Desulfovibrio desulfuricans: one gene and its partner. The protein of the gene in region 1 binds, or shares a complex with, the protein of each later gene. Links are inferred from orthologs where the notes say so. Each region holds a gene or a part of one and is shown on either strand. Other genes may lie near its edges.

Region 1 (4,408 bases):
CGGGCCGCTCAACGCTCTGGTCAACTGGGGCCGTTGCGGCTCCATCTGGCCGGTGACCTTTGGCCTTGCCTGCTGCGCCATTGAAATGATGGCCACAGGCGCGTCAACGCACGATCTTGACCGCTTTGGCATCATCTTTCGCGCCAGCCCCCGGCAGGCAGACTGCATGGTGGTGGCCGGAACCCTGAGCAAAAAAATGGCCCCGGTGTTGCGCAGGGTTTATGACCAGATGCCCGAGCCGCGCTACGTGCTCGCCATGGGCAGTTGCGCTTGCAGCGGCGGGCTTTTTCAGTCGTATGCCGTAACGCAGGGCGTGGATCAGATTATCCCGGTAGACGTCTATGTGCCGGGTTGCCCTCCCAGGCCGGAAGCGCTTTTTGACGGCTTTATCAAGTTGCAGGAGAAAATTAACAAGGAGCAATTTCGATGGAGTCCCTGGAGATAGCGCGTCTGCTGCGTGAGGCTTTTCCGCAGGAAGTGCTCGACATACAGGAGTTTCGCGGGCAGGCGGCAGTGCTGCTGCGTCACGGTCGCATCCTTGATGTGCTGGTCTACGCCAGGGAGCATTTTGACATGATGCACCTGCGCTCGCTCTGCGGGGTGGACAACAGCCGCCGCAAGCAGGAGGGCCTTGGCGCGTTTGAGGTCGTCTACAACCTGTATTCCGTGAATCAGCGCATTGCCCTGCGTCTGCGCGTCCAACTGGACGATCCCGATGCGGGCATTGATTCCGCAGTGCCCTTGTGGCCTGTGGCCAACTGGCTTGAGCGCGAAGTCTTTGACCTCATGGGCATACACTTCAAGGGGCACCCTGACCTGCGCCGCATTCTGCTGCCGGATGACTGGCAGGGGCACCCCCTGCGCAAGGCCTATCCTGTGCGCATCCCCTCGCGTGGCGTGCCTGAGTGGTCTGGTCTGACCGAACTGCGCGAACACGCCAGGGCGGCGGACGCCCTGAGCTGGCAGGGGGGAGAAAAGCATGAGTGAAATCCGCAAGCAGAGCATTGAATGCCCCGTGCGTCACGGTCAGCCTGTGGGGCGTCAGAACGTGCAGGAATTGCTGGGCAGGGAACTGCCCGAAGACGCTGACAACTTTGACTGCTTTGACGAAAGCGACGAGGACCGTACCAGCCTGCGCCTCGGGCCGCAGCACCCTGCCACGCACGGCGTGTTGCGCCTCGACCTTGAGCTTGAGGGTGAAACCATTTTGAGCTGCGACCCGCAGGTGGGGTATCTGCACCGCGGCTTTGAAAAAATGGCCGAAACCTTCACCTACGCGCAGGCCCTCACCCTCACCGACCGGCTGGACTACATCGCCGCCATGTCCAACAACACGGGTTACTGCCTTGCGGTGGAAAAGCTGCTGGGCGTGCAGGCTCCGCTGCGGGCGCGTTACATCCGCACCATCGCCTGCGAGATGTCGCGTCTGTGCTCGCATCTGCTCTGGCTTGCCACCCACGCGCTGGATATCGGGGCCATGACCGTGTTTCTGTACTGCTTCCGCGAGCGCGAAATGCTGCTGGATCTTTTTGAAGACCTCTGCGGCGCGCGCCTCACCCTGACGTATCCGCGCATTGGCGGTGTGCGGCAGGACGTGACAGGGCGCTTCATGGACGGCTTGCAGGATTTTCTCAATATCTTCCCCAAGCGCATACTTGAGTACGAAACCCTGCTTGATACCAACCGTATCTGGTTGCAGCGCACGGTGGGCGTTGGCGTGCTGAACGGCAAGGAAGCCCTGGCCCTGGGCCTCACCGGGGCCTGCCTGCGCGGCTCGGGCGTGGATTACGATGTGCGCAAGCACGAACCCTACGATGCCTATGATCTGGTGGATTTTGAAGTGCCGCTGGGCAGCGATGGCGATATTTACGCCCGCTACCGCTGCCGCATGGAAGAAATGCGCCAGTCTGTGCGCATTCTGCAACAGTGCGTGGATCAGCTCCCCCCCGGCGCGACCCTCGCGGCAGACGCCCCCGATCTGCTCATGCCCTACAGGGCGTGGCGCAGCGAGGCTGAAACAGCGCTTTTTGGCGGCAGCCTGCGGCAGGTCATGCACGACAACAATATCTACATGCCCGGCGATGTGTACGTAGCCACGGAGGCTCCCAAGGGCGAGCTTGGCTTCTACTTTGTGAGCGACGGCAGCAGCAGGCCTTACCGCATGCATGTGCGCGGCCCGTCGTTTATCCATATCGGCGCGCTGGCAAGCATTGCCCCGGGCGGGCTTATTGCCGACCTCATCGCCAATATCGGCAGCATGGACGTGGTGCTGGGAGAATCTGACCGGTAAACCTGGGGGCAGACTGCGAGGCCTGTGGGCTGAGCAGGGCAAACCGGGTTTACGGCTACAACCAATCTGGCAGGGAAACCATGAATGTTCTGGTAATTGTGCTGCAACTTCTCGTGCTTCTGGTGGTCGTGCTGCTGCATGTGGCCTACGCCACATACTTTGAGCGCAAGGTCATCGGCCATATGCAGATGCGCATGGGCCCCACCCGCGTGGGCTGGCTCGGCTTGCTGCAACCCATCGCGGACGGCATCAAGAGCTTTTTCAAGGAAGACATCATCCCATCCGCGGCAGACAAGCCCATCTTCATGCTTGCTCCCATCATCTGTCTGGTGCCCGCCTTTGCCTCGCTGGCAATACTGCCGTGGGCCGAGGGCTGGGCTTTGTCCAACATCAATATCGGCCTGCTTTTTGTGTTCGCCATGAGCTCCCTTGGCGGCTACGGGGTCGTGCTGGCGGGTTGGGCCTCAAACTCCAAGTTCAGCTTTCTGGGCGGGCTGCGGGCCTCGGCACAGGTGATCAGTTATGAAATCGCCATGGGCCTCAGCCTTGTGGGCGTGATGCTGCTCTCCGGTTCGCTCAATCTGGGCGACATCGTGGCCGCGCAGGGCGATTCGTTTTTTGGCATGTTCGCCTTCCGCCAGTGCATTGGCTTTTTTATCTTTTGCGTTGCCATGCTGGCGGAAACCAACCGCGTGCCCTTTGATCTGCCCGAGGCGGAAAGCGAGCTTGTTTCTGGATACTGCACGGAATACAGCGGCATGCGCTACGCCCTGTTTTTCATGGCCGAATACACGTCCATGTTTGTGATGGCCACGGTGGGCGTGGTCTGTTTTCTGGGGGGGTGGCGCGGCCCGGTTGAGGTGGGCTTTTTCCCGCCGTTCTGGTTGGTGCTCAAGGTGTACGGCGTCATGTTTTTCTTTTTCTGGGTGCGGGCCACGCTGCCGCGTTACCGCTATGACCAGCTCATGGCCCTTGGCTGGAAGGTGCTTATCCCCCTGGCGCTCTTCAATATTGTGATTACCGCCCTGGGCAAGGCCCTAGCCTCTTGATGAGGAGAGCAGACATGCAGATTCAGTACAAAGCGCCTCGCAACTGGCTGCAAACCCTGTTGCAGACGGAAATAGCCCAGGGCATGGCCCTGACCTTGCGGCGCATGTTCAACCGCCCCATCACGCGGCAGTACCCGGAAGAAAAACCAGTGGTCGCCGCGGGTTTTCGCGGGCGGCACGCCCTGGTGCGCGATGCCGCAACCGGCGAGAGCCGTTGCGTTGCCTGTATGCGCTGTGCGCGGGTATGCCCCTCGCACTGCATACGCATCCGCTGGAGCCGCGCCGCAGATAACAGCCGCGTGGTGGATGCCTACAACATCGACGCCCTGCGCTGCATTTTTTGCGGCTACTGCGCGGAGGTCTGCCCGGTGAACGCCATTGTGCTGACGGAAGTCTATGCCTACGCGGCCAACGGGCGTTCGGCCTTCAAGTTTGACAAGCAGGCCCTGCTGGACAACTGGGACGAATTTGCAGCGCAGAAGGGCGACATGAAAGGCTATGCGAACCCCCTGTGCCGCCCCCGCAACATGCCAGAAGGCGCGCTTGCGCATGCCAAACGGGTGGCGGTGGATGCGGAATGGAGCGGAGCGGAACAGTGGGTGGGCAAGAATCACCGCGCTACGCATGCGCAAGGCGCAGAGCCGAATCCGAGCGCGCCCGGCCATGGTCAGGCGCATCAGGACGGTGCTGCGCAATGATCTGTCAAAAATCTGTGCTGATCTGCGGCAATGCCCGTGCCTTGCAGGCCACCTTGCCCGCAGCGGAAAAAGCATGCACGGCACGATGGGCGGAGAACGTGGATGACAGGCCTCCTTACCGAGGCATCCCTGAACAGAGCGCAAGTCCACTGCGGAGGTGGAACGGTGTTTGGTGAAATATTTTTTCTATACTGCGCCTTTGTCATAACCGTGTGCGGCGTGCTGGCTATCAGCCTGCGCAATCCCATTCACTGCGTGCTGTTGGTGCTGCTGCTGTTCTTCCACATGGCGGCGGTCTACCTGACCTTGCAGGCGGAATTTCTGGCAGCCATACAGATCATCGTCTATGCCGGGGCCATTTTGGTCATGTA
Region 2 (7,691 bases), on another replicon or contig:
TTTGCCAAACCAGATGAAGTAAGGAACCTTCAGACCCGTGTGCAGGAAGGTACCCGCAGAAGCCAGGGTGAGCAGAAAGCCCGCCCAGTAGTTGTGCGCCTCAAATCCGGCGGCAACGATCATGGCCTTGGTCACAAAACCGCTGAACAGGGGAAAGGCCGAAATGGAAAGCCCGCCCACCAGAGTGAATACAAAGGTTTTGGGCATCTTTTTGTACAGGCCGCCCAACTGGGTGAACTTGCTCACGCCCGTCATGTGCAGCACAGAGCCGCAGCCCATGAACAGCAGCCCCTTGTAGAGAATGTGGGCAAAGGCGTGGGCGCAGGCCCCGTTGATGGCCAGCGGCGTGCCTATGCCCACAGCTGCCACCATGTAGCCCACCTGACTGATAATGTGGTAGGCCAGCAGGCGGCGGGCGTCGTTTTCAAGCACGGCGTACACAACACCGTACAGGGCCATGCACACGCCAAGCGGCACCAGAATTTCCATGCCCGCAAAGCTGCGCGCCAGCACATATACGGCGGTTTTGGTGGTAAAAGCGCACATGAATACCGCGCCTGTCACCGTGGCTTCGCCGTAGGCATCGGGCAGCCACGCATGCAAGGGCGGCACTGCCGCGTTGAGGATAAACCCGGCCATGATCAGGTAGGTGTAGAGCTGCGGATCAGCCACGCCGATGGGGCCGAAGGTCAGATCGCCCGTGGCCCGGTAGCGCAGCACAAGCCCTGCCAGCAGCAGCAAACCACCCGCGGTGTGCACCAGCAGATATCGGTAGCCGGAGGCCAGCGACTCCTTGCGCCGCCTGAACCACACCAGAAATACGGAGGAAAAGGCCATCAGCTCCCAAAAGAGAAAGAGCGTCAGGTAGTCCCCGCAAAAGATGACGCCCAGTGATCCTGCCACATATGTCCAGGCGGCGGAGTGCTGCGCGGCTTCTTCCACATGCAGGCCATAGACCGAGCCGATCACGCACATGAGGGTCATGATGTAGGCAAAGACCATGCTCAACGCATCGACCTTGCCGAATATGAGTTGCCATTTCATGAAAGGCAGCACGCCGTATACTCCATTGTGCCCCTGCATGAGCAGCACGGCGCAAAAGGCCAGCACCGGCACAAGCACGATACATATCCGGCGCAGGGCCTTGGGCAGCAGCGGCAAAATTACCGCGCCCAGCAACAGAACTGCGGAGGGGTGAATCCATGGCTCAGTCATCGTAATAATCCTCGCGGGTCATAATGCCCAAATGGCCGAACCACTTGGAAACGATGATAATCACAACGCAGGCGACAAAGCCGAACGCGGCCCAGAATCCGGGTATGCGCTCCACAAAGGTGTGCACATGCTCTTTTGAAACAAACAGGGCGTCCCACACCACCAGCGCGGCCAGCACCACCAGGCACACGCGGATGGTAGCCTTGAGCCGGGCGCGGAAAAATTCGATGATGTTCACTATCATCCTGTCACCACCTTCACGAAGGACATGATGGCATCGGGGTAAATGCCGATGAACACGGAAACGCCAGCCGCTATGAGAATGGGCACAACCATGCTCAGCGGTGCTTCACGAATGCCCGTTTCTTCGCCTTCCGGCCTTTTGCCGAAAAATGCCTTGTAGGTCACAGGCGCAAAGTAGGCCACATTCAGGAGCGTACTTGCCAGCAGCACCAGCAATATGCCCATGGAATGCGCGGGCATTTCCATTGCGCCCACCAGCAGCTTCCACTTGGTCACAAATCCTGCCACAGGCGGCGCGCCGATCATGGAAAGCGAGGCCACGGCAAAGGCCGCAAAGGTAAAGGGCATGGAGCGCCCAAGGCCGCTCATCTCAGAAATGCACTTTTTGTGCGTTGCCACATAGATCGCGCCTGCGCAGAAAAAGAGCGTTATCTTTGAGAATGCGTGGTTGGCGATGTGCACTATGCCTCCCTGTATGCCGTCTACGGTCAGGAGCGCCACGCCAAGCACGATGTAGGAGAGCTGGCTCACGGTTGAATATGCCAGCCGCGCCTTGAGGTTGTCCTTGGTCAGGGCAATGATGGAGGCCGCAAGAATGGTGAACGAAACAAAGTAGGCCGTGGGCACGCCAAGGTTCAGGCTTTTCATCAAATCAGTGCCAAACACAAAGAGCATGACGCGCGTGGTGCAAAACACGCCCACCTTGACCACCGCCACCGCATGCAGCAGGGCCGAAACAGGCGTGGGAGCAACCATTGCGCCCGGCAGCCAGTGGTGGAACGGCATGATGCCGTTCTTGGCAAAACCCAGGATGCAGCAAACGTACAGCACGGTTGCCAGCGCATCGCTGGCCCCGGCGGACAAGATGCCCGTGTGGCTGTTGTGGGCAAAGTCCAGATTGCCCGTCAGCACGTAGATGACGATCATGGCTGGCAGCACCAGCCCTTTTGCCGTGGTGGTCAGGTACACAATATACTTGCGCGCGCCGTCATAGCCCTCGGCATCCTGATGGTGGGCCACAAGAGGATAGGTGCACACGCTGACCACTTCATAGAACAGGTAGAGCGTAAACAGGTTGTCGGCAAAGGCCACGCCCATTGCCCCAAAAAGCGTCAGGGCAAAGCAGGCGCTGAAGCGCGTCTGGGCATGCTCGTTGAGGCCGCGCATGTACCCTGCCGCGTAAAAAACGGTGATAATCCACAAAAACGAGCCAACCAGCGCAAATACCATGGAAAAAGCATCCGCCCGAAAGCTCACCGAAAGCCCCGGCAGGATGGGGAAAAGCGTGAGGTGCAGCGTGTGGCCAAGCCCCAGGGGCGCAGGCGCAACATCGCCGATCATGGAGGCGATGATGCAGAACATGACCACCGCCGTTACAAAAGAAACGGTCTCGCGCACGTTGGGCCGACGGCCCGTCAGCATTATCAGGCATGCGCCGATCAACGCTGTAAGTATGGCGGCCAGGGGTCTGACGGATTCAACAATATCCATATGCTGTTCCCCTTAACCTTTGAGGTCTGACGGAGCGTCCGTTTCAACAGATCTGTACAGCCGATACACCGCAATGATGATGGAAAGCACAATGACCGCTTCCGCCGCTGCGATGGCCATGACAAACAGGGCTGCGATCTGCCCGGTTGCCGTGTCTGGCGCGCAGAACCGGCCAAAGGCCATAAAGTTGACCGAAGCCCCGCAGAGGATAAGCTCGGACGCAATGAGCATGCCTATGAACGTGCGGCGCATGGCCATGCCGAACAGCCCCAGGCCGAACAGTGCCGCGCCGATGACCAGATAGGTTTCAAGAGACTGACTCAAGCTTGCGTAGTGCATCACTTGTCCCTCCCGTGGCGGGCCAGTGCGAGCGCCCCCACCATGGCTACCACCAGAACCACGGAAATAAGTTCAAAGCTCATGGAATACGTGCTCAGCAAGGCCTGTCCGATGCGCTCGATGGTTCCTTCTATCTGCGACGGCGGCGTCTCCGGCCAGGGAGCCACGATGGATTGCACCACAAGCGCCGCCGTGATGGCGCAACTGGCCGCAGCGCCCAGAAAAAGACTCAGCCTGTTGCGACGCGGGGCGCGGTTTGCGTCCGACGTTTCAGCCAGCATGATGGCGAATGTAATGGTGACGCACAGCGCGCCCACATACACAAGCATCTGCATAAAGGCCACAAAGGGGCTGGAAAGGTAGTAATAAAGCCCCGCCACGCCAGTGAAGCACAGGGCAAGCCCGGCCACGCGGCGTATGAGCGTGCGCGCCGAAACAGCCAGCACCGCGCCGCTAAACGTCACCAGCACAAAGAACCAGAAAATGCCCTCAGCCAGCGTTTGCATAGTTTCATGACTGGACATCAGGGACGCTCCTTGAGCCGCCGTACAAGGTCAAAGTGATACTCCGCCTCGTCAAACCCGGCCAGATTGTAGTCATGAGAAAACGTCAGCGCGTCTGTGGGGCACGATTCCACGCACATACCGCACAGGCTGCACTTGGTAAAATTCAGTTTGTAGCTCGTGAGGGTCTTCTTCTTGGCCCCATCCAGTTTTTCGCCCGCAAGCTCTATGCAGCCCGAGGGGCAGGCCTTCTGGCACGATCCGCACACAATGCACCTGTCCGTGCCGGTTTCCGGGTCGTATACAAGGTCGATATGGCCCCTGTAGCGCGGTGTTATGGGCAGCACCTCACGCGGGTAGGATGATGTAACCACCGGCTTGAAAAAATAGCGCAGCGTTATGCCCATGCCCACAAAGAGGCTCCACCCGCCTGAAAAGATATTTTTAAAGTATGCGTTCATGTTACAGCACCTTGAGCAACGCGCTGGTAATGATGAGGTTGACGAGCGCAATGGGGATAAGCACCTTCCATGAGAGGTTCAGCAGGCCGTAGAAGGTTGTGCGCGGAAATGTCCAGCGCACCCAGATTACGGTAAAAATGACCGCGTAGAGTTTGATGGCAAACCAGTGCGCCCCCGGCCAAAGCCCCAGCGGGCAATCCCACCCGCCAAGAAACAGCAGGGTCAGCAGACTGGCGCCAACCACCACGTTGGCGTACTCGCCCATAAAGTACACGCCAAACCCCATGCCCGAATATTCCGTAAAAGCGCCTGCGATCAGTTCGCTTTCCGCCTCGGCCATGTCAAAGGGGGCGCGGTTTGTCTCCGCCAGCATACAGATGAAAAAAATGATGAACGAAACCGGCATGAGCGGGCTTGCAGAAAGGCGCAGCACGTTCCAGTGCCAGAACCCGCCCGATTGCGTGGCAACGGTTTCGCTGAGGTTGAGAGTGCCCGTGACCATCACAAGGCTCACTACAACAAGCAGCATGGGGATTTCGTAGGCCACGTTTTGCGAAACCACGCGCGCGGCGGAGATAACCGCGTACTTGTTGCGCGAACCCCACGCCCCGAGCAGGAGGCCCAGCACGTTTACCGAGGCAAAGGCGTAGATGGCCAACAGCCCCAGATCAAGGTTACGCGCCACAAGGCCTTCGGTGTAGGGAATAGTCACAAAACTCATGAAGGCCGGGGTCATGACCAGCACAGGCCCAAGGCAGAACAGCACGCCGTCTGCATCCTTGGGAATGAACACCTGTTTGGTCATGAGCTTGAAACCGTCCGCCAAGGGCTGCAACAGGCCATAGGGGCCAACTTCCTTGGGCCCTATGCGCCGCTGTATATGCCCTGCCACCTTGCGCTCAACCCACACCAGATAGGCCGCGTTAAGCGCCACAAAGACAAGGAATCCTACAAGATACCCCAGAAGACGCAGCATTTCGGAATAAAACGTCATAGCTGTGTTCCTTAGCGGTCAATATCCGGAATCACCAGGTCAAGGCTGCCGAGCAGCGCCAGTGCATCGGGCAGCAGCATTCCCCTGCCCGCCTCGCCAAAAACAAGCAGGTTTGAAAAACAGGGGGTGCGCCACTTGAGCCGCCAGGGGGTACCGCTGCCATCGCTGACGGCGCGGATACCCAGAAGACCGCGCGCCGTTTCCACAGCGTGGTAATAGTCGCCCTTGGGCGGTTTGATGGTTTTGGGAACCTTGGCCGCCATAACCGGGCCTTTGGGCAGATAGTCGAGGGCCTGCTCAAGAATGCGCAGACTCTGCTCAATCTCGTCCATGCGCACCTTGTAGCGGGCCATGGAATCACCCTCGGAGTACACGGGCACGTCAAAAGTAAAACGGTCATAAACGCCGTATGGCTCGTGCTTGCGCACGTCGTAAGCAATGCCCGCACCGCGCGCCACAGGCCCGGTTGCACCGTATTTGCGGCACATCTCGGCAGGTACAAAACCCACATCCACAAGGCGCTGCTGGATAATGAGGTTTTTGGAAACGAGGGAATGGTACATGGGCAGGCGCTTGCGCATACGCGCGATAAAGGCCCGCGTGCCTGTTACAAAGTCATCGTCAACATCGTTGTACACGCCGCCAAAGCGGAAGTAGCAGTATGTGAGCCGCGACCCGGTAACGGATTCCAGCAGATCCAGAATCTGCTCGCGATCGTCAAAAGCGTACAAAAGCGGCGAGAACCCGCCAAGATCAAGCACAAAAGCTCCAAACCAGAGCAGATGGCTTGAAACCCGGTTCAGCTCATTGGTGATGACGCGGATGAATTCGGCGCGTTCCGGCACTTCAATGGAAGCGGCGCGCTCGACCAGGCAGGCATAACCGTGGTTGTAGGCCAGGGCATGCAGGTAATCCATGCGGCCCGTATTGGGCATAAACTGCGCCCAGGTGCGGTTTTCGGCCATTTTTTCGTGCATGCGGTGGATGTAGCCAAGCACAGGCTCGGCCTCCACTATATACTCGCCGTCCATGACCATCTTGACGCGCAAAACGCCGTGCGTAGCCGGATGCTGCGGGCCAAGGTTCAGAACAAACCGCTCGTCTGTGGGACTTTGGGCAAGATAGTTCATGCGCTATAGTCCTTGAGCAAGGGGTGGTATTCCGCGTCTTCGGGCAACAACAGGGGGATGAGGTAGGGGTGCCCGATAAAGACGATGCCAAAGAACTCGTGAATCTCGCGCTCGTGCCAGTGGGCTATGGGATAAATTTCGGCGATGGTGTGGATCTGCGGGTTGGAGCGCGGCGTGCGCACCCGCAAGCATACCCTGTGGCGGGCGGAATAGAGGTTGAAGTCGTATACTACTTCAAGCTCGTCTTCCTGCGGTATGGATTCCTGCACTGGGGTTTCAGGTGGGGCGGCCTGGCTGGTATCCGGGGCGTCCGCTGCACTGACAGCGGCGGCTTCGGCGGCCTTTTTGGCCTTGGCTTCGGCCTCCTTGCGCAGGGCTTCGCATTCGCCAAGCCAGTCAACCCCGGTCATTCCTTCAAGAAAGTACCCCGCTCCGTCCATGATGCCCACGGCGGCAAGCAGGGAGCTTTCCGGCAGCGCCACATCAAGATCATAGCCCACAGAGGCATGATCTGCAGCGCGAACACTGGCTCCGGGCTGGGCCGCCAACTGTGCGCCAAGGGTTTCTGCGTTCATGACGTATGCCCTCCTGCTTCCTTGCCCACCTTGTCATTGCCGACGGTGCCAACGGACGCGCCACCATCACCCGCAGCATCCCCGGCAGGTGCCGGGGGCGCTTGCGCCTCCTCCTGCATTCTGGCCGCCTGCGCCGCCGCAGGGCCGGGAAGCCCCGGGGGCGTCACCACGGGCCAGCGCCGGGTGCCTGTGAGCTTTTCTTCCAGCTTCAAGATGCCTTCAATCAGGGCTTCCGGCCTTGGCGGACAACCGGGAATGAACACATCCACAGGAAAAAGCTTGCCCACGCCCTCCACCACGCCGTACTGCCCTTCGTACACAAAAGGCCCGCCGGAAATGGCGCAATTGCCCATGGCGATGACCCACTTTGGCTCGGGCATCTGGTCGTAAAGAATCTGCACAGCCGGGGCCATCTTCTTGTTGATGGTGCCGGAAACGATCATCACATCGCTCTGCCGGGGCGACGGTCTGAACACCTCGGCCCCAAAGCGCGCCAGATCAAAGCGGGACGCGCCGGTCGCCATCATTTCAATGGCGCAGCAGGCAAGGCCGAATGTCATGGGCCAGAGCGAATTGGCCCGGCACATGTCCAGCAGCGAATCCAGCCGCGAAAAGTGGACTACCGATCCGAATATATTTTCCGTTGCCACTGGAACACTCCCTTTTTCCACGCGTACAGAATGACAAGGGACAAAATGCCCACGAACAGAAAAACTTCCGCGAACGTCAGGAAATCACTG

The links. The genes of interacting proteins can lie anywhere in the genome.
Region 2: the proteins of nuoH (region 1) and NE637_RS01395 are in contact, whole or in part, in a cryo-EM structure (PDB 6ZJN), measured with the Thermus thermophilus proteins. The link is inferred for Desulfovibrio desulfuricans from one-to-one orthologs. Residues at the interface, in WP_096411122.1 of Thermus thermophilus: Arg41, Phe42, Val44, Arg45, Met46, Thr296, Tyr354; in WP_096411123.1 of Thermus thermophilus: Thr2, Leu3, Lys4, Leu6, Ser9, Thr13, Tyr16, Leu17, Val22, Thr23.

The regions. Positions count from the first base shown.
Region 1 is NZ_JANFYZ010000002.1:99,963-104,370, forward strand. The notes cover bases 1,596-4,354. They hold nuoH (NADH-quinone oxidoreductase subunit NuoH), read left to right. Parts: upstream 1,596-2,370; coding sequence 2,371-3,339; downstream 3,340-4,354. Other genes in these bases: nuoD (NADH dehydrogenase (quinone) subunit D), read left to right, coding at 1,596-2,290; nuoI (NADH-quinone oxidoreductase subunit NuoI), read left to right, coding at 3,354-4,037; NE637_RS03130 (NADH-quinone oxidoreductase subunit J family protein), read left to right, coding at 4,140-4,354. Outside these bases: NE637_RS03105 (NADH-quinone oxidoreductase subunit B), read left to right, coding at 1-445; NE637_RS03110 (NADH-quinone oxidoreductase subunit C), read left to right, coding at 427-987; more of nuoD, read left to right, coding at 980-1,595; more of NE637_RS03130, read left to right, coding at 4,355-4,408. UniProt on the Escherichia coli protein: NDH-1 shuttles electrons from NADH, via FMN and iron-sulfur (Fe-S) centers, to quinones in the respiratory chain. The immediate electron acceptor for the enzyme in this species is believed to be ubiquinone.
Region 2 is NZ_JANFYZ010000001.1:338,648-346,338, forward strand. What follows is about bases 2,533-5,261. They hold NE637_RS01395 (NuoI/complex I 23 kDa subunit family protein), read right to left. Parts: upstream 4,253-5,261; coding sequence 3,812-4,252; downstream 2,533-3,811. Other genes in these bases: NE637_RS01380 (monovalent cation/H+ antiporter subunit D family protein), read right to left, coding at 2,533-2,949; nuoK (NADH-quinone oxidoreductase subunit NuoK), read right to left, coding at 2,962-3,288; NE637_RS01390 (NADH-quinone oxidoreductase subunit J family protein), read right to left, coding at 3,288-3,812; nuoH (NADH-quinone oxidoreductase subunit NuoH), read right to left, coding at 4,254-5,246; NE637_RS01405 (NADH-quinone oxidoreductase subunit D), read right to left, coding at 5,258-5,261. In the rest of the region: NE637_RS01370 (Na(+)/H(+) antiporter subunit D), read right to left, coding at 1-1,215; NE637_RS01375 (hypothetical protein), read right to left, coding at 1,208-1,453; more of NE637_RS01380, read right to left, coding at 1,456-2,532; more of NE637_RS01405, read right to left, coding at 5,262-6,376; NE637_RS01410 (NADH-quinone oxidoreductase subunit C), read right to left, coding at 6,373-6,951; NE637_RS01420 (NADH-quinone oxidoreductase subunit A), read right to left, coding at 7,571-7,691. UniProt on the Escherichia coli protein: NDH-1 shuttles electrons from NADH, via FMN and iron-sulfur (Fe-S) centers, to quinones in the respiratory chain. The immediate electron acceptor for the enzyme in this species is believed to be ubiquinone.